Regions from separate parts of the Erwinia sp. 1181_3 genome, predicted to be linked through region 1. Evidence: predicted binding sites of a transcription regulator. Region 1 holds the regulator's gene; each other region holds the start of a gene.

Region 1 (5,096 bases):
AAAATGGGACTGGCAATGGAGTTGATTATGGGGCCACTGGTCAAACGCCTTATCGAAGGCAAAAAAATCGGCTGACCCCATTTATCCTGTTATCGCTTCATCAGCAGGCGGTGGATAAAGCCGGTATGCAGCCTCACCCCGATTTTTAGCGCATCTTCGTCAAGGCGAAAATGGGGGTTATGCAGCCCCCGGCAGGTCCCTTTTTCCGGGTTGCCCGACCCGACCCACAGGAAACAGCCCGGCACTACCTGCTGATAGGCTGAGAAGTCCTCGCAGCCAAACATTGGATGCAGCATAACCTGCAAGGCATCATCCCCCAGCGTGGCAATCACATTATCCACTGCAATACGGCAGGCGTCCGGGTGATTAACCCCGGTGGTGTAACCCGGCGTCCATTTCAGCACGTAGCTGGCCCCTGCTCCCTGCGTCATTCCGTCCAGCTGCTGTGACATCATCTGCGGGATAGTGTTACGCGCACTCTGGCTGAGCGTGCGCAGCGTGCCGCGCAGATTCGCCGTGTCAGGGATAACGTTATAGCCGCCGTCAGCCTGAAAACTCGCGACCGTCAGTACGGCACCTTCGTTAGGGTCAAGACGACGTGAGACAATCTGCTGAAGTGCCTGCACCACTCCTGCGCCCAGCGTCACCGGGTCGATACTCTCCTGCGGCATCGCTGCGTGGGCGCCTTTTCCCTGCAGGGTCAGGTCGAAGTTATCGCTGGCAGCGCTGAAGACGCCCTCTTTCACAGCCACCTGGCCGGTAGACAGTCCCGGGAAAACATGCAGACCGAAGATCATTGATACACCATTCAATACGCCCAGCTTAATCAGCTCGCTGGCCCCGCCTGGCGGCACTTCTTCCGCATGCTGGAAAATAAAGCGCACTTTGCCGGCAAGCTTACTCTGCTGCTGGCACAACACCCATGCCGCCCCCATCAGCATTGCCGTATGCGCATCATGCCCGCAGGCATGCATCACACCGCGATTGCGCGAGGTGAAAGGTTCACTGTTCAACTCCTCAATAGGCAGCGCATCCATATCGGCCCTCAGGGCAATGCAGTCACCACTACGCGGCCCCTCAAGTTCAGCCAGTACGCTATTTGGCGTCGGGCGACTAAGTGTTAATGGGCCAAACTTTGCCAGTTCAGCGGCAACATAGTCTGCGGTGCCATGCTCGTGGAAAGAGAGTTCGGCATTCGCGTGAATATGCCGCCGCCATTGCAGCACCTTTGGTGTGACATCCTGAATCAGCGTCTCGATAGTCATCATGACTCCTGGTTGATTAAATCTGACAACGGCAGACCAGGCAGCAACAGAGAATCATGGGCAAACGCCGGACATTCAGCTGTTGTTTCGCCAGCCTGCAGCAAATTAAGAAAGGAATGTAGAACGAGGGAAATATACCGCTGATGTTATTCGCCTGCCGTGGCGTGAAATGCGGGTAGAGAGAGGAATAGCAGGATGTGTACGCTACGTTCTGTCAGCTGTGGGTAACGACAACGAACATCGTTACCCATAAGAAACCAGCTTCAGGTCAGATCTGTCACTTCATAGCTGTGCGTCATTTTCACCGCGCTCCCCAGCATAATCGCCACCGAGCAGTATTTCTCCGCAGAGAGGTCGACCGCACGTGAAACGGCTTTATCCGTTAACGCCTTGCCGCTGACAATAAAGTGCAGGTTAATATGGGTGAAAATACGCGGTGCCTCTTCACGACGTTCCGAGGTCAATTTAACTTCACAGTCGGCGACATCGTGACGGCCTTTCTGCAGAATAGACACCACATCAATCGCACTGCATCCCCCGGCAGCCATCAGCACCATCTCCATCGGGCTGGGTGCTTTATCCCCCGCGTTGCCATCCATCAAAATCTGATGGCCGGATGAGGATTCTCCCAAAAACGTCATCCCTTCAACCCACTTAACTCGTGCTTGCATCACAAAATCCTCTCATTGATTCAGTTACCGCAGAGTACGCTGCACTCACAAAAACGGCAACGTTGCCTTTTTCGAACTATGCTGAAGCGAGACAACAGAAGACAGTCTTGTAAAGCTGTGCTACAAACGAAGCTGCAATATTTTACTGGCATAACAATGCACGGTAAAAACGGGACGACAGCACGAGCCATGCTCTTAACAGAGGCCCGTATAATTTCCCTATGGGAACGCTTGAATATTTCAACGCCTGGCAGGGATACATCCCCTGATACCCAAAAATATTTCGCGCTTCAGGCCAGCGGCAACGCATCTGCAGCACGCCGAATACAGGGTATATTTAGGCACGATTACAACAGAGGATAACAGCGAATGGTTCTCGGCAAACCGCAAACAGACCCTACACTCGAATGGTTCCTGTCACATTGCCATATTCACAAATATCCATCCAAAAGCACTCTGATTCATCAGGGTGAGAAGGCGGAAACCCTCTATTACATCGTTAAAGGATCAGTAGCGGTGTTAATCAAGGATGAAGAAGGCAAAGAGATGATCCTCTCCTACCTCAATCAGGGCGACTTCATTGGCGAGCTGGGCCTCTTTGAAGAAGGTCAGGAGCGCAGTGCATGGGTACGTGCGAAAACAGCCTGTGAAGTGGCTGAAATTTCCTACAAAAAATTCCGTCAGTTGATTCAGGTGAATCCTGACATCCTGATGCGCCTGTCTTCACAGATGGCGCGTCGCCTGCAAGTCACATCAGAGAAAGTGGGTAATTTAGCTTTCCTTGATGTGACCGGACGCATTGCCCAAACGTTGTTGAATCTGGCGAAACAACCGGATGCCATGACGCACCCGGATGGGATGCAGATCAAAATCACCCGTCAGGAGATCGGCCAGATCGTCGGCTGCTCCCGCGAAACGGTGGGTCGTATTCTGAAAATGCTGGAAGATCAAAACCTGATCTCAGCACATGGTAAAACCATTGTTGTTTACGGAACACGTTAACCGGCTCTGAACCCACGGCGCGACGCCCAGTCGCGCCGTTTTTATTTGGTGTGGCTCATGTGGCGGAGAATTATCTATCACCCCGAAGTTAACTACGCACTCAGGCAAACACTGGTGCTGTGTTTACCCGTGGCGATCGGCTGGATGCTCGGCAACCTGCAAAACGGCCTGCTGTTCTCATTAGTCCCCGCCTGTTGTAACAATGCCGGTCTTGATACTCCACACAAACGCTTCTTCAAACGTCTGATCGTAGGCGGTTGCCTGTTTGCTTTCAGTAGCTTTTTGATTCAGTACGCCGGGGCAGAAGAGGTGCCACTGCCCGTGATCCTGCTGGTCATGGCACTGCTGCTTGGCGTCACCGGTGAAATCAGTCCGCTGCACGGTCGTCTGCTACCGGCATCGCTGATTGCCGCCATTTTCACCCTCAGTCTGGCCGGACGCATGCCCATGTGGCAGCCGCCGCTATTGTTCATTCTCGGTACCGTCTGGTATGGCGCGTTTAACTGGTTCTGGTTCTGGCTGTGGAAAGAGCAGCCGATGCGCGAAACCCTCAGTCTGCTCTATCATGAACTGGCTGATTACTGCGAAGCGAAATACAGTCTGCTAACCCAGTTGACCGATCCCCAAACCGCCCTGCCTCCCCTGTTGGTCCGCCAACAGAAAGCCGTCGATCTGATTAACACCTGTTACCAGCAAATGCATATGCTGGCCGCCAATCGCGACCATTATCAGCGACTGACGCGCGCATTTCAGGTCGCCCTCGATCTACAGGAACATATCGCCGTCAGCCTGCATCAGCCCGAGGAAGTACAGAAGCTGGTAGAGCAGAGCCACGCCGAGGCGGTGATCCGCTGGAATGCGCAGACCATTGCCACACGCCTGCGGGTACTGGCTGACGATATCCTCTATCACCGCTTCCCTGAACGTTTCACGATGGAAAAACCGCTTCAGGCACTGGAAAAAATATCCCGTCAGCACCCCGATAATCCGGTTGGCAACTTTTGCTATTATCACTTCAGCCGTATCGCCCGCGTGCTACGCACCCAGCACCCGTTGTACCGTCGCGACCTGATGGCGGACCGCCAGCGCCGCCTGCCGCTGTTTCCTGCGTTGAAGAGTTATCTGTCGCTGAAATCCTCTGCCCTGCGCACCGCCGCACGCTATGCAGTCATGCTGACCTTCGCCAGTTCACTGGCCCTGTTCTTCAATCTGCCGAAGCCTTACTGGATACTGATGACGGTGATGTTTGTCAGCCTCAACGGTTACAGCGCTACTCGGGTACGTATCCAGCACAGGGCGCTGGGAACGCTGGCCGGGTTGGCCATTGCCGCTGCCACGCTCGGTTTACATGCCCCGGAATCCTGGGTGCTGCTGGTGATGCTACTGATTACCCTGGTGAGCTATCTGTTTATCCGCAAGTTTTACGGCTGGGCAACCGTAGGATTCACGGTCACCGCGGTGTATACATTGCAACTGCTGTCGCTGAACGGAGCGCAGTTCCTGCTGCCGCGCTTAATGGATACACTAATGGGCTGTCTGATTGCCTTCGGCGGCATGATTTGGCTATGGCCACAGTGGCAGAGTGGATTGATGCGTCAGAATGCGCACGATGCGCTGGAGACCTATCAGGAGGCATTGCAGAAGCTGCTGGGCAGCGAACAGGATGCGGAGAAACTGGCATACCAGCGTATGCGGGTGAATCAGGCGCATAATGCGCTGTTTAACTCACTGCATCAGGCGATGCAGGAACCGGGCTTTAATTCACGCTACCTGGCCGATATGCAGCTGTGGGTCACGCACAGCCAGTTTATTGTTGAGCATATCAACGCCATGACCATTCTGGCGCGGGAGCATACGATGCTAACGCCGACGCTGGCAGAGCGCTATTTGCAATCCTGCGAAATTGCCCTGCAACGCTGTCAGCAGCGTCTGGAGTATGACGGACCGGATTCAGGCAGCAATGTACTGGATGCTCCCGAGGACTTCCATCAGGGGCCGGTGACCATTATGGAGCGACACGTGAAGCGTATTCTTGGCCACCTCAGCGTAATGCACACCATTTCGTCGCTGACCTGGAGCCAGCGCCCACATCATGGCCGCTGGCTGTCCCGGCGCTTGAGGAAATCGTCATGATCGCGGGTCAGGCATGCCTGACCCC
Region 2 (5,096 bases), on a different contig from region 1:
CGGTGGTGGCCATATCGGTAAAGGTACGTACGTAGCGGCCATCTTTAAACACCGTGATGGCATCGCTGAGGGCAAAAATCTCCTCCATGCGATGGGAGACATACAGCACCACGCGGCCGTCGGCACGCAGCTGGCGGATCACGCGGAACAGCTGATCAATTTCACGCGCCGAGAGCGAGCTGGTCGGCTCATCAAAGGCGATAACCTGCGCATTACGCGTTAACGCTTTGGCAATTTCCACCATCTGCCACTGCCCGAGAGAGAGGTATTTCAGCGGCATATCCGGGTCAATATCCATACCGAGGATTTTGAGTTGACGCGCGGCTTCTGAGCGCAGGCGGGAGCGATTGACCAGCCCGGCACGTTGTGGCAACTGGCCTAAAAAGATATTTTCTGCCACCGACATTTCCGGCACCAGATGGAGTTCCTGATAAATAATCGCCACCCCGGCATTGAGCGCATCGGTGGTGTTTTGAAAATTAACTGGCTGGCCCTGCAGGCGAATCTCACCGCCGCTGGCCTGATAGCTTCCGCTGAGAATTTTGAGCAGCGTTGATTTCCCGGCGCCGTTTTCCCCCATCAGGGCATGCACTTGTCCTGCATAACAGTCAAAACTGATGTCCTGTAGCGCCTTCACGCCCGGGAAGGTTTTGCTGATGCCGTGAAAGCTGAGGTACGGTGGTTGCGAAGTCATGGTGTCTCCTGCATTTTTGGGTGGAGGCATCCGGGCGAGGCATCCCTCACCCCTGCGGTCGTGTGTTATGCAGGGGCGGGCATCCCTCACCCCTGCGGTCGTGTGTTATGCAGGGGCGGGCATCCCTCACCCCTGCGGTCATGTGTTTTGCAGGGGCGGGCATCCCTTACCCCAGCGGTCATGTGTTATGTAGGGGTCGGGCATGCCCGACCCGCTGCCACGGATTACATCAGGCCTTTTTTCGCCAGTTCTGCTTTGAAGTTGTCGCGGGTGATCAGCACCACATCGGTCACTTCGGTAAATTTGGCAGGCTCGATATCTTTCGTCACCCAGTCATGCAGCATCTGGATACTGCGATAACCGTGGACATCCGGGCTTGGCAGCAGCGAACCATAGAATCCGGTCGCCTGGCCTTTCGACAGTTCACTCACTGCATCCACACCGTTAATGCCAATCCCAATCACATTCGGCGCTTTAAAGCCCTGACCTTCGGTCGCACGGACGCCACCCAGTACGGTGTTATCGTTCATGCCAACAATCAGCCAGTTCTTCACTTCAGGATGCTGAACCAGCAGGGAGTTACCGGCATCAAAGGCGCCGGGAATATCGTTAGATTTGGTGGGGATCTGGTAAATCTGTTTTTCCGGGAATCCGGCTGTTTTCAGGGCATCAATAGAGCCACCGGTACGGCGGCGGGCGGTGTCCAGCTCATTGGCGGTGATCGCCATCACCGCGGTGTCTTTCACATCCCAGCCGCGTTTCTGCATCTCTTTGTACAGTTCCTGACCCTGACGTTCGCCAATTTTGGTGGCAGCCATCATCACCAGCGGTACGGTGTCCATCGGTTTGCCTTTCGCGGTCACAAACTGGTCATCCACCGCGATCACTTTCAGGCCATAACTGCGTGCTTTGGCCACAATGGCAGAGCCGAGTTTAGGATCCGGTGTACAGATAACAAACCCTTTCGCGCCGCTGGCCGCCAGACTGTCGATAGCATTCAGGGTTTTTTCACCATCCGGCACAGCGATTTTGATCACCTCGAAGCCGAGATCTTTACCGGCCTTATCGGCAAATTTCCATTCAGTCTGGAACCAGGGTTCTTCCGGTTGTTTCACCAGGAAACCCAGCTTCATGGTTTCCGCCATAGCGGATTGTGACATAACGGCTGCGAGGCCAATCGCGGCCAGCGCTTTAGTGAATTTGTGCATGAGGCTCTCCGGCTCAGTGCCCGCTCAGGGCGGGATTGTGTAAACGGTAACAATCGGTTATTGAAAAAATTTAAAGCATTTAAACAAGACCTTACCTGAGCACTGACAACTTAACAGTGGCGGTAGTGCGCTAGTTTTACCCGCAAGTAAAGGGAAATATGTAGAGCGCTATCACACCCTGAAATTACAGTCGTTTTGTCCATCTATTCAGCCAATTTAACCGACAGGCAACATTTGAAGCCCATCACATTCCCACCCTGCATGACAGAAAAGTGCATATTTGCAGCCAGCCGCACCTAACCACTCCGCCGCGATGTTTCCAGGATAGAGGAACAGTAAAAGAGCCTCTTCTGAACATAACGGAGAACAACTATGCATAAGGGTGCGATTACCCTCGGTCTGGATTTCGGCAGCGACTCGGTCAGGGCGCTGGCGGTCGATTGCGCCAGTGGTCGTGAGCTGCACAAGCACGTGGTTGCCTATCCTCGCTGGAAGGCCGGGCGATTCTGCAACCCGGCGAACAATCAGTTCCGTCACCATCCGCAGGACTATATTGATGCCCTGGAACAGGCCATTCGTGACGTTGTCACTAAATTAACCCCTGAGCAGCGCCTTAACGTGGTGGGTATTGGTGTGGATTCCACCGGCTCCACCCCCGCCCCTGTCGATCGTGAAGGCCGTGTGCTGGCAATGCGCCCGGAGTTTGCCGACAACCCCAATGCAATGTTCGTGCTATGGAAAGATCACACCGCGATTGAAGAAGCTGAAGCCATTACCCGACTCTGCCACAGCGGTGACTATCAGGATTACTCGCGCTTTATCGGCGGTATCTATTCGTCCGAATGGTTCTGGGCCAAGATCCTGCACATCAGCCGCAACGATGCGGCGGTTCGTGAGGCAGCCGTTTCCTGGGTGGAACTGTGCGACTGGGTGCCCGCCCTGCTCAGCGGCACTACCGCCCCTGCCGACCTGAAGCGTGGCCGCTGTGCTGCCGGTCATAAATCCCTCTGGCACCCTTTATGGCAGGGACTGCCGGAAGCGAAATTCCTTAATGCTCTCGATCCGTTGCTCACGGCCGATCTCGATCACCCGATGTTCACCGAGACCTGGACCGCCGATGTGCCTGTCGGCAAGCTGAGCGCCGAATGGGCCGAACGTCTTGGTCTGCCAGACCATGTCGTGCTGTCCGGCGGGGCATTTGACTGCCATATGGGCGCGGTGGGCGCAGGCGCACAGCCTTATACCCTGGTGAAAGTCATTGGCACTTCCACCTGCGACATTCTGATTGCCGATGCGGATCGCGTGGCTGACCGGGCGATTAAAGGCATCTGCGGCCAGGTGGACGGCAGCGTGGTACCGGGCATGATTGGCCTGGAGGCCGGACAGTCAGCCTTTGGCGATATGTATGCCTGGTTTGGCCGCCTGCTGAGCTGGCCGTTAGTGCAGGCGGCCACGCTGCACCCCGACCTGCAGCCGCAGCTGGAAGCGATCCAGCACAGCCTGCTGGAACAGCTGACCGCCGCCTGGGCGGCTGACCCACAGCTCGACCATCTTCCGGTGGTACTCGACTGGTTTAACGGCCGTCGTACCCCTTTTGCCAACCAGCGCCTGAAAGGCGTGATCACCGATCTGAATCTGGGCACCGATGCCCCGACGCTGTTTGGCGGGTTTATTGCGGCGACCGCATTTGGCGCGCGCGCCATTATGGAGTGTTTCGAACAGCAGGATATTCCGGTACAGCAAATCCTCGCGCTGGGTGGGATTGCCCGCAAATCACCAACCATCATGCAGGTGTGTTGCGATGTGATGAACCGTCCACTGGATATTGTCGCCTCCGATGAGTGCTGTGCCCTTGGTGCAGCGATTTTTGCTGCGGTGGCCGCTGGCGTGTATGCGGATATCCCCGCAGCACAGGCGCAGATGGCCAGCCCGCTGGAACAAACCCTGCAACCGGACCCGATGCGCGTTGCCCGCTTCCAGCAGCTTTACCAACGTTATCTTGAATGGTGTGAACTGGCGGAACCGCAGTTTGCCCCACAACCTTCATCAGTCAGTTAAGGAATCGTTTTATGACACAGTTAAACGCCCGTAGCGTATGGTTTGTGATTGGTACACAGCATCTGTACGGTGCGGAAACCCTGCGCCAGGTGGAGCAGCACGGACAGCAGGTAGTGGATGGCTTAAACCGGGCGGGTAAACTGCCCTTCCCGCTGGTCCTTAAACCGCTGGTGAAAACCCCTGATGAAGCGCTGTCGCTGTGCCGCGAGGCTAATCACGATCAAAGCTGCCTGGGCATTATCACCTGGCTGCATACTTTCTCTCCGGCAAAAATGTGGATTGGCGGCCTGTCGATCCTGAATAAACCGTTGTTGCAGTTCCATACCCAATTCAATGCGGAAATCCCGTGGGACACGATGGATATGGACTTTATGAACCTGAACCAGACCGCACACGGCGGGCGTGAGTTCGGCTTTATTGGCGCGCGTATGCGCCTGCCGCATCAGGTGGTGACCGGACACTGGCAGGACGAGCGTTCCCAGCAGCGTATCGGCCAATGGATGCGCGGTGCCGCCGCCCTGCTCGCCAGCCAGCAGCTCAAAGTGGCGCGCTTTGGCGACAATATGCGTGAAGTCGCGGTGACCGAAGGCGATAAAGTCGCGGCACAGATCCAGTTCGGCTATGCGGTCAATGGCTGGGGCGTGGGCGATCTGGTGGACGTGATCAACCAGGTCAGCGACGGCGATGTGAACACACTAATCGACGAGTATGAAAGCAGCTATGAGTTCAGCGCGGCGGCAGCGGTAAACGGTAATAAGCGCCAGAATGTGCTGGATGCTGCCCGTATTGAGCTGGGGATCAAGCGCTTCCTGGACGATGAAGGCTGCCGTGCGTTTACCACGAATTTCCAGACCCTGCATGGCATGACGCAGTTGCCAGGTCTGGCGGTTCAGCGCCTGATGCAGCAAGGCTATGGTTTTGCCGGTGAAGGTGACTGGAAAACCGCTGCACTGCTGCATGTGTTCAAGGTGATGGCAGGGGATTTACCGGGCGGCACCTCGTTTATGGAGGATTACACCTATCACTTCGCACCGGGTAACGATCTGGTGCTGGGTTCCCATATGCTTGAAGTCTGCCCGACCATTGCACGCGAAGCCAAACCGTTGCTGGATGTGCAGCCGCTGGGTATTGGTGGC
Region 3 (5,096 bases), on a different contig from region 1:
GGCCGGGGTACATCAGGTCATCGACCAGCAGGTCAGTTCCGATAATCAGTTCTGCGCATTGCGTCTCGACGGTTTGTTCAGCCGCGCAGAAACCCGCACGGTTCCCTGTCAGCACCGCCCGTATAAATCGATGCCAGAGGTGCTCGGCAAGCAGCCCACCTTTCATTTTGAGCAGCGCAAAGGCGTGTTGATCGGTTTTCGCACGCCGCAGTATATGCAGGGCATCAACGTCGCGGGCTATCACGAACATTTCATTACTGACGATCGCCAGGGTGGCGGTCATCTTCTGGACTATCAGCTTGATCACGGCACGCTGACCTTTGGTGAGATCAGCAAGCTGGTGATTGACCTGCCTGGCGACAGCGACTTCCTGCGGGCGGATCTCAGCCCGGAAAACCTGGATTCCGCCATTCGTTCTGTTGAAAGCTGAAAAAGAGAGAGAACAAAAGATGAAAAACGTCACTGAGGTTCAACAGTGGGCACACGGTGCCGATCTGGTCGTGGCTCAACTGGAAGCACAGGGGGTGAAGCAGGTCTTCGGCATTCCCGGTGCCAAAATCGATAAAGTCTTTGATTCGCTGCTGGACACCTCCATCCAGACGATTGCCGTACGTCATGAAGCCAACGCCGCATTTATGGCAGCGGCCGTGGGTCGGCTGACCGGCAAAGCCGGCGTTGCATTGGTCACCTCCGGGCCTGGCTGTTCCAATTTGATCACCGGTATGGCAACGGCGACCACCGAGGGCGATCCGGTAGTGGCACTGGGGGGGGCGGTAAAACGCGCGGATAGCGCCAAACAGGTGCATCAAAGCATGGATACCGTCGCGATGTTCCGCCCTGTGAGTAAATATGCGGTAGAAGTCGGTTCCTCAGATGCCATTGCCGAAGTGTTATCGAATGCGTTTCGCAGTGCGGAGCAGGGGCGCCCCGGCGGCGCTTTTGTCAGCCTGCCGCAGGACATTATTAATGAGCCCGCACGCGGACATCTGCTGAATACCAGCGGCCAGCTGCTGCTGGGAGCAGCACCGGATGTGGCGATTGACGCCGTTGCCCGCCAAATCGCACAGGCGAAAAACCCGGTGCTGCTGCTGGGCCTGATGGCCAGCCAGCCCGCCAACAGCGATGCGCTGCATCAGCTGCTGGAGCGTAGCCATATTCCGGTCACCAGTACCTACCAGGCGGCAGGTGCAGTGCGGCAGGAGCATTTTTCCCGCTTTGCCGGGCGTGTCGGGCTCTTTAATAATCAGGCGGGCGATCGGTTACTGCGAGAAGCCGACCTGATTATCACCATTGGCTACAGCCCGGTAGAGTATGAACCTGCGATGTGGAACAGTGGCAAAGCCACCCTGGTGCATATCGATGTGTTGCCCGCCGATACCGACAACTGTTATCAGCCTGATGCCGAGCTGGTCGGTGATATTGCTGCCACGCTGGATAAACTGACGGCACGTATCCACGGCCCGTTAACGCTTAGCCCACAGGCGGCGGCGATCCTCAGCGACCGCCAGCAACAGCGTGAACTGCTGGCGCTGCGCGGCCATCAGCTGAATCAGTTTGCCCTGCATCCTTTGCGCATCGTGCGTGCTATGCAGGACATCATCAACAGTGACGTCACCCTGACGGTGGATATGGGCAGCTTTCATATCTGGATCGCGCGTTATCTTTACAGCTTCCGCGCCCGTCAGATCATGATCTCCAACGGTCAGCAAACCATGGGCGTTGCCCTGCCCTGGGCGATTGGTGCCTGGCTGGTGGACCCGTCGCGCAAAGTGGTGTCGGTCTCCGGGGATGGCGGGTTCCTGCAATCGAGTATGGAGCTGGAAACGGCAGTACGGCTGGGCGCTAATTTGCTGCATATCATCTGGGTGGATGAGTGCTACAACATGGTGGCGATGCAGGAAGAGAAGAAATATCAGCGGGTTTCCGGGGTGAAATTCGGTCCGATCGATTTTAAAGCTTACGCCGAGTCGTTTGGTGCCGCGGGGTTTGCTGTGGAAAGTGCAGAAATGCTGGAACCGACGTTGCGTAAAGCGATGGATGTGCAGGGCCCGGCGGTAGTGGCTATTCCGGTGGACTACGCAGACAACCCTCTGCTGATGGGACAGCTTCATCTCAGCCAGATTTTGTGAGCTGCTATACCTTCCAGATATTCATTACATTCAGTCATGGCCCTTTACCGGTAACATAAAAGGGCTATTTTTTTCCTTAAAACAAATCCTCTCTCTGCGTCAGCGAAACGTTTCGATGGCGATCACATTTTCAACATTTGATGATTGTTTTCCCCTGACCATTTCTTACACTGCCCTCAGCGAAACGTTTCGCTCTGGAGTGAATAATGAAAAAAGGCACCTTACTGAATTCTGATATCTCGTCCGTGATTTCACGTCTCGGTCATACTGACAGCATCGTGATTGGCGATGCCGGCCTGCCGGTCCCACAAGGTCCGCAGCGTATTGATCTGGCGTTGACGCATGGAATTCCGACATTTTTACAGGTTACCCAGGCGGTCACCAGCGAGATGCAGGTCGAGAGTGCCATCATTGCGGAAGAAATTAAGCAGCATAATCCGCAGCTTCATAGTGAATTGATCGCCCTGCTCGACTTACTGCAACAACACCAGGGTAATTCAATCAGTATCAGTTATGTCAGTCACGAACAGTTCAAACACCAAACTCAGCGTAGTCAGGCTGTCATTCGCAGCGGAGAGTGTTCTCCGTATGCGAATGTCATCCTGATCGCTGGCGTGACCTTTTAGAGGCTGTTATGCAACCTTTACTGCAATTAAAAGGCATTGATAAAGCCTTCCCGGGCGTCAAGGCGCTGTCGGGAGCCGCCCTCTCTGTTTATCCTGGCCGCGTGATGGCGCTGGTGGGCGAGAACGGTGCGGGTAAGTCGACCATGATGAAGGTGCTTACCGGGATCTACGCCCGTGATGCGGGCACGTTTGAATGGCTCGGTCAGGAAACCACCTTTAACGGGCCGAAAGAGTCGCAGGAAGCCGGGATCGGTATTATTCATCAGGAACTGAACCTGATCCCCCAGTTGAGCATTGCGGAAAACATCTTTTTGGGTCGCGAATTTGTTAACCGTTTTGGCCGCATCCAGTGGAAAAAGATGTATGCCGAGGCGGATGCCTTACTGAAGCGCCTGAATCTGCGCTTCAGCAGCCATAAGCTGGTGGGTGATCTGTCGATCGGTGACCAGCAGATGGTGGAAATTGCCAAGGTCCTGAGCTTCGAGTCAAAAGTGATCGTCATGGACGAACCGACGGACGCGCTGACGGATACCGAGACCGCTTCGCTGTTCCGGGTGATCAACGAGCTGAAAGCGCAGGGCTGCGGCATTGTTTATATCTCCCACCGAATGAAAGAAATTTTTGAGATCTGCGACGATGTCACCATCTTCCGTGACGGGCAGTTTATTGCAGAACGTGAAGTGGCTCAGCTGACGGAAGAGTCGCTGATTGAAATGATGGTCGGCCGCAAGCTGGAAGAGCAGTATCCACGCCTGGATAAAGCACCGGGTGAGGTTCGCCTGAAGGTGGAGAATCTGAGTGGTTCCGGCGTTGAGGATGTCAGCTTTACGCTGCGTAAAGGCGAAATTTTGGGTGTGTCCGGGCTGATGGGCGCGGGGCGTACCGAACTGATGAAAGTGCTGTATGGCGCCTTGTCACGCAGCAGTGGTAGCGTAACGCTGGACGGAAAAACCGTCTTCGCGCGTTCCCCGGAAGAGGGGCTGGCCAACGGTATCGTCTATATTTCTGAAGATCGTAAGCGTGATGGTCTGGTGCTGGGTATGTCGGTGAAAGAGAACATGTCACTGACCGCCCTCAACTATTTTAGCTATGGCGCGGGCCGCCTGAAACATGCGGAAGAGCAGCAGGCGGTCGGTGATTTTATCAAGCTGTTTAACGTTAAAACGCCATCAATGAATCAGCCGATTGGTTTGCTCTCAGGGGGTAACCAGCAAAAGGTGGCCATTGCGCGCGGGCTGATGACGCGGCCAAAAGTGCTGATCCTGGATGAGCCAACGCGTGGCGTCGATGTTGGCGCGAAAAAAGAGATTTATCAGCTGATTAATCAGTTTAAACAGGAAGGGTTGAGCATCATTCTCGTCTCCTCCGAAATGCCGGAAGTCCTGGGCATGAGTGACCGCGTGCTGGTGATGCACGAAGGTCGCCTGAGCGGTGACTTCCCGATTGAACAAGCCTCGCAGGAAATTTTGATGGCGGCGGCAGTTGGTAAACATTACAGCGCGGAGCTGGCATAACTATGAGTACGCAAACAATTCCTTCACGCCGCCTGATCAGTAAGGCATGGCTGCTTGAGCAGAAATCGCTGATTGCGCTGGTGGTGCTGATTGCCATCGTTTCCAGTCTGAGCCCGAATTTCTTCACCGTGGCTAACCTGTTTAACATTCTGCAACAGACGTCGGTCAACGCCATTATGGCGGTGGGTATGACGCTGGTGATCCTCACCTCCGGTATCGATCTCTCCGTGGGGTCATTGCTGGCGCTGACCGGGGCAGTCGCTGCCTCGATTGTCGGGCTGGAAGTGAATGCTCTGGTGGCGGTGGCGGCATCGCTGGCACTGGGTGCCTTTATTGGTGCGATTACCGGCTCGATTGTCGCGAAAGGTAAAGTGCAGGCGTTTATTGCCACACTGGTCATGATGCTGCTGCTGCGTGGTGTGACGATGGTGTACACCAACGGCAGCCCGGTGAATACCGGCTTTAACGACAATGCAGACCTGTTTGGCTGGTTTGGTATCGGTCGTCCTCTGGGTATCCCGACACCGGTCTGGTTAATGGGTGTGGTGTTCCTCGCCGCCTGGTACATGCTGCATCACACGCGCCTTGGCCGTTACATTTATGCGCTGGGCGGTAACGAAGCGGCAACGCGTCTGTCCGGCATCAGTGTTAACCGCGTCAAAATTATCGTTTATGCACTGTGCGGCATGTTGGCTGCACTGGCGGGCACCATTGAAGTGGCACGCCTCTCTTCGGCGCAGCCGACGGCCGGTACGGGCTATGAGCTGGATGCGATTGCAGCTGTGGTGCTGGGTGGAACCAGCCTCGCAGGCGGTAAAGGCCGGATT
Region 4 (5,096 bases), on a different contig from region 1:
TTCGAACACGCCTACCGGGCCGTTCCACAGAATAGTTTTGGCTTTTTTCAACAACTTAGCCATTGCCAGTGCGGTTTCGTCACCAAAGTCCATGATCTCTTCGTTGTCCTGAACTTCAGACACTTTCTTCACGGTAGAAGGTGCAGTTTCAGAGAATTCCGTGCCTACGCGAGAGTCAGTTGGCACCGGAATTTTGTATTCGTCGCGCAGTTTCTTAGCGGCAGCCACGAAATCAGGTTCGTACAGAGATTTACCCACGTTGTTGTCGATAGCCACGAAGGTGTTCGCGATACCCCCACCCACAATCACGGTGTCTGCAATGTTCACCAGCGAGTTAAGCACATCGAATTTGGTAGACACTTTAGAACCACCAACCACGGCAACCATTGGGCGTGCCGGGGTTTTCAGGGCTTTGCCCAGCGCTTCCAGTTCACCTGACAGCAGCGGACCCGCACAGGCGATTGGTGCAAATTTGCCCACGCCATGGGTAGACGCCTGAGCACGGTGAGCAGTACCGAAAGCATCCATCACGAAGATGTCGCACAGGGCAGCATATTTTTTAGAGAGGGTTTCGTCGTCTTTTTTCTCGCCTTTGTTAAAGCGCACGTTTTCCAGAACAACCAGTTTACCCGCGGTCAGTTCAACACCGTCCAGGTAATCTTTTGCCAGGGAAACGTTATCTGCACCCAACTTGTCTTTCAGGTAGTTCACTACCGGCAGCAGAGAAAACTCTTCGTTGTATTCACCTTCGGTCGGGCGACCCAAGTGCGAGGTGACCATCACTTTTGCGCCTTGCTTCAGTGCCGCCTCAATGGTCGGCAGAGAAGCGCGAATACGTGCATCAGACGTCACTTTCCCTTCTTTTACTGGCACGTTCAGATCCGCACGGATCAGAACACGTTTACCAGCCAGATCCAGATCGGTCATCTTAATTACAGACATGGTGAACCCTCTCGTTGATTCTCAAAGTTTTACAGACGCTGTACGCGCCTTACCTGAAACCGCTGGCGGCCATCGCTAACGTCGTATCGATCATACGATTAGCGAAGCCCCATTCGTTATCGCACCAGACTAACGTCTTGATAAGGTGCTGACCACTGACCCGCGTTTGGGTGCCGTCGACAATAGCACTGTGCGGATCATGGTTAAAATCAATGGAGACTAACGGCAATTCCGTGTAGTCAACTATACCACTAAATGCCCCTTCTGACGCACTTTGCAGCAGGGCGTTAACCTCGCAGGCGCTGACGGGATCCCGCACACTGACGCTGAGGTCAATGGCCGTCACGTTGATGGTGGGAACACGCACAGCAATCGCTTCAAAACGATCGTTAAATTTTGGGAAGAAACGCGTAATCCCGGCAGCCAGGCGAGTGTCGACAGGAATAATCGACTGACTGGCCGCACGTGTACGGCGTAAATCCGGGTGATAAGCATCAATCACCTGCTGGTCATGCATGGCAGAATGGATGGTTGTCACCGTACCCGACTCAATACCCCACGCATCATCCAACAGCTTGATAATAGGGATGATGCAATTCGTGGTGCAGGAGGCGTTCGACACCAGCAAATGCTCAGGCAGCAGATCTTTTTCATTCACGCCAAAGACCACTGTGGCATCAAGATCGTTACCACCAGGGTGTGAGAACAGGACCTTTTTGGCCCCCGCCTGCAAATGGGCTTCGCCATCTGCACGACTGCCATAAACCCCGGTACAGTCCAGCACGATATCCACATTCAGATCGCGCCACGGCAGCGCCGCAATATCAGTATGGTGCAGCAAACGGATCGTGTCATCGCCAACGGAGAGCAGTTCGCGCTCCTGACGCACATCCCAGGCGAAGCGCCCATGGCTGGTGTCATACTTTAACAGATGCGCCATTCCGGCGGCCTCTGCCAGCTCATTGATGGCAACCACCGTAATCTCAGCACGGCGGCCGGTTTCATACAGTGCACGCAACACGTTGCGCCCTATACGACCAAATCCGTTAATGGCAATGCGAACCGTCATATCACTCCTGCTTCAGAATTCACGATGAAATCGGAGGATTAGCCTGAGCCAGCCACCGCGATTTGTACAGGATATTCTTGCATCATAACAAGGCTCAGTCTGAATGGTGATCCTTGTGCGACATAGTACTGAAACGCTTCAGCTAGAATAATAGAAGTAAGGAATAATAGGAATGATTCGGATCAATTGTGGAGCGTAACTTTCGATCTACGTCACAAATTTGGAATTTTTTCTGGCGGGATAAAGAAGGGTCGGGCATGCCCGACCCCTACGGGGAACTGTATAAGGATGAGGCATACCCGACCCTCAAGGTAAACTGCGTAGGGGCCGGGCATGCCCGCCCCCTACGGAGAACTGTGTAAGGATGAGGCATACCCGACCCTCAAGGTAAACTGCGTAGGGGCCGGGCACGCCCGGCCCTCATAGCGGTGAGTCATGCCTCACCCGCTACCTTATTACAGCAGGCCTTTTGCTTTAGCGACAACGTTATCCACGGTGAAGCCAAACAGTTCGAACAGCTTCTCAGCGGGCGCTGACTCACCGAAGCTGGTCATACCGACGATAGCGCCGTTCAGACCAACGTATTTGAACCAGTAATCTGCGATACCAGCTTCAATCGCCACGCGGGCGCTGACTGCTTTCGGCAGCACGGCTTCACGGTAGGCAGCATCCTGCTTGTCGAAAGCATCGGTAGACGGCATAGACACAACGCGCACCTTGCGGCCTTCAGCCGTCAGCTTGTCATACGCGCCTACTGCCAGCTCAACTTCTGAACCGGTTGCAATCAGGATAACTTCAGGTGTACCTGCGCAGTCCTTCAGCACGTAAGCACCGCGTGCTACGTTTGCCAGCTGTTCCGCAGTACGGTCCTGCTGTGCCAGATTCTGACGTGACAGGATCAGGGCCGTCGGGCCATCGTTACGCTCAATCGCATATTTCCATGCGATCGCTGATTCAACCTGGTCACACGGACGCCACAGGCTCATGTTCGGTGTAACACGCAGGCTGGCGATCTGCTCAACCGGCTGGTGAGTCGGGCCATCTTCGCCCAGACCGATAGAGTCATGGGTGTAGACCATCACCTGGCGAATCTTCATCAGTGCCGCCATACGCGCCGCATTACGGGCATATTCAACGAACATCAGGAAGGTTGCCGTGTACGGCAGGAAACCACCGTGCAGGGTGATACCATTGGCAATCGCGGTCATACCGAATTCGCGCACACCGTAATGGATGTAGTTACCCGCTGCATCTTCGTTGATTGGCTTAGAACCAGACCACATTGTCAGGTTGCTTGGTGCCAGGTCAGCGGAGCCGCCCAGGTATTCCGGCAGCAGTTTACCAAAGGCTTCGATGGCATTCTGTGACGCTTTACGGCTGGCGATTTTAGACGGGTTAGCCTGCAGCTCTTCAACGAATTTCTGCGACTCGGTTGCCCAGTTCGCTGGCAGCTCGTTGTTCACACGGCGTTTGAACTCTTCCGCCAGTTCAGGGAAGGCTTTTGCATAGGCAGCAAACTTCTCATTCCATGCCGCTTCTTTTGCCTGACCAGCTTCTTTGGCATCCCACTGCGCATAGATGTCTGAAGGAATTTCAAACGGCGCATGGTTCCAGCCCAACTGCTTACGGGTCAGTGCAATTTCATCATCACCCAGCGGTGCGCCGTGGGAATCATGCGTACCGGCTTTGTTCGGTGAACCGAAACCGATGACCGTTTTGCACATCAGCAGTGAAGGCTTATCGCTAACCGCTTTCGCTTCTTCAACCGCTTTCTTGATGGCGTCAGCGTCGTGGCCATCGACACCACGCACAACGTGCCAGCCGTAAGACTCGAAGCGTTTCGCCGTATCATCGGTGAACCAGCCTTCGATGTGGCCGTCAATGGAGATACCGTTGTCGTCATAGAACGCCACCAGTTTGCCCAACTTCAGTGTTCCCGCCAGTGAGCACACTTCGTGGGAGATACCTTCCATCATGCAGCCGTCACCCAGGAACACGTAGGTGTTATGGTCAACCACATCATGGTCTGGACGGTTGAACTGCGCTGACAGTGTACGTTCAGCAATCGCCATACCTACTGCGTTCGCAATACCCTGGCCCAATGGACCGGTGGTGGTTTCCACACCAGCGGTATAGCCGTATTCAGGGTGGCCTGGGGTTTTGGAGTGCAGCTGACGGAAGTTAGCCAGTTCACCGATTGGCAGGTCATAACCGCTGAGGTGCAACAGGCTGTAGATCAGCATAGAGCCGTGACCATTAGACAGCACGAAGCGGTCGCGGTCTGCCCACAGAGGGTTTGTAGGGTTGTGATTCAGGAAGTCACGCCACAGGACTTCGGCGATATCGGCCATACCCATTGGGGCACCCGGGTGGCCGGATTTGGCTTTTTGCACCGCATCCATACTTAATGCGCGAATGGCGTTGGCAAGCTCTTTACGAGAAGACATTTTCTACTCCAGGTCGGATTTAACGCTTCGCCGTCCTTAACCTATTGTAATGAATGAGTTATCAGGCAAAGCCGAAGGAAAGTCGACCATCAATGTACATGAAATACGGGTAACATGTACATGCCGCAGGATGTAAAAATAATCACAGAAGTTGCAGTTTGAGAGCATGGCGACTAGGCAATCGCCTTTACACGCGCTATAACACCTCTTCCGTCGGCTTTTTTTTCCCGACGTTTTTTTTCAACTTAATGATTTTCCTACCTTGTTACCTAAATGGATGAACTGGAATGAAGAAACGTATTTCTTTCGCTGCACTGGCACTGGCCACGACCCTCTCTGGCTGTCAGAATTTTGATGCTAACACGCTGATGCAGTCCGGTGCACAAGCCTACCAGGCTGCCACACTGAGCGATGCACAGGTCAAAGAGTTAAGCGATAAATCCTGTCAGCAGATGGACAGCGAAGCGCAGATCGCCCCTGCCAGCAGCACTTATGCTAAACGCCTGAGCAAAATCTCAGCGGCACTGGGCGACAATATCAACGGTACCCCGGCAAACTATAAAGTTTATCTGACCAAAGACGTCAACGCCTGGGCGATGGCCAATGGCTGTATCCGCGTTTACAGCGGCCTGATGGAC

Evidence for each region. Region 1 encodes CRP, which controls carbon source genes, mostly activating them, when cyclic AMP is high. Its sites were predicted from a motif close to ATGTGANNNNNNTCACAT; they were not measured.
Region 2: the regulator CRP is predicted to act here: its motif matches at 2,135-2,152, upstream of FY046_RS13535 (arabinose ABC transporter substrate-binding protein).
Region 3: the regulator CRP is predicted to act here: its motif matches at 2,240-2,257, upstream of rbsD (D-ribose pyranase).
Region 4: the regulator CRP is predicted to act here: its motif matches at 2,212-2,229, upstream of epd (erythrose-4-phosphate dehydrogenase).

Annotation. Positions count from the first base shown of each region.
Region 1 covers NZ_VTDE01000005.1:22,800-27,895, forward strand. Annotated here, with positions in the region: gene FY046_RS14625 (phosphoribulokinase) at 1-75, shown strand, start outside; gene FY046_RS14630 (amidohydrolase) at 90-1,268, opposite strand; gene FY046_RS14635 (OsmC family protein) at 1,529-1,936, opposite strand; gene crp (cAMP-activated global transcriptional regulator CRP) at 2,306-2,938, shown strand; gene FY046_RS14645 (YccS/YhfK family putative transporter) at 2,996-5,071, shown strand.
Region 2 covers NZ_VTDE01000004.1:340,616-345,711, forward strand. Annotated here, with positions in the region: gene araG (L-arabinose ABC transporter ATP-binding protein AraG) at 1-694, opposite strand, end outside; gene FY046_RS13535 (arabinose ABC transporter substrate-binding protein) at 919-1,902, opposite strand; gene FY046_RS13540 (ribulokinase) at 2,275-3,960, shown strand; gene araA (L-arabinose isomerase) at 3,972-5,096, shown strand, end outside.
Region 3 covers NZ_VTDE01000013.1:4,614-9,709, reverse strand. Annotated here, with positions in the region: gene budA (acetolactate decarboxylase) at 1-430, shown strand, start outside; gene alsS (acetolactate synthase AlsS) at 450-2,129, shown strand; gene rbsD (D-ribose pyranase) at 2,336-2,755, shown strand; gene rbsA (ribose ABC transporter ATP-binding protein RbsA) at 2,764-4,269, shown strand; gene rbsC (ribose ABC transporter permease) at 4,272-5,096, shown strand, end outside.
Region 4 covers NZ_VTDE01000003.1:313,370-318,465, forward strand. Annotated here, with positions in the region: gene pgk (phosphoglycerate kinase) at 1-942, opposite strand, end outside; gene epd (erythrose-4-phosphate dehydrogenase) at 992-2,011, opposite strand; gene tkt (transketolase) at 2,467-4,458, opposite strand; gene loiP (metalloprotease LoiP) at 4,746-5,096, shown strand, end outside.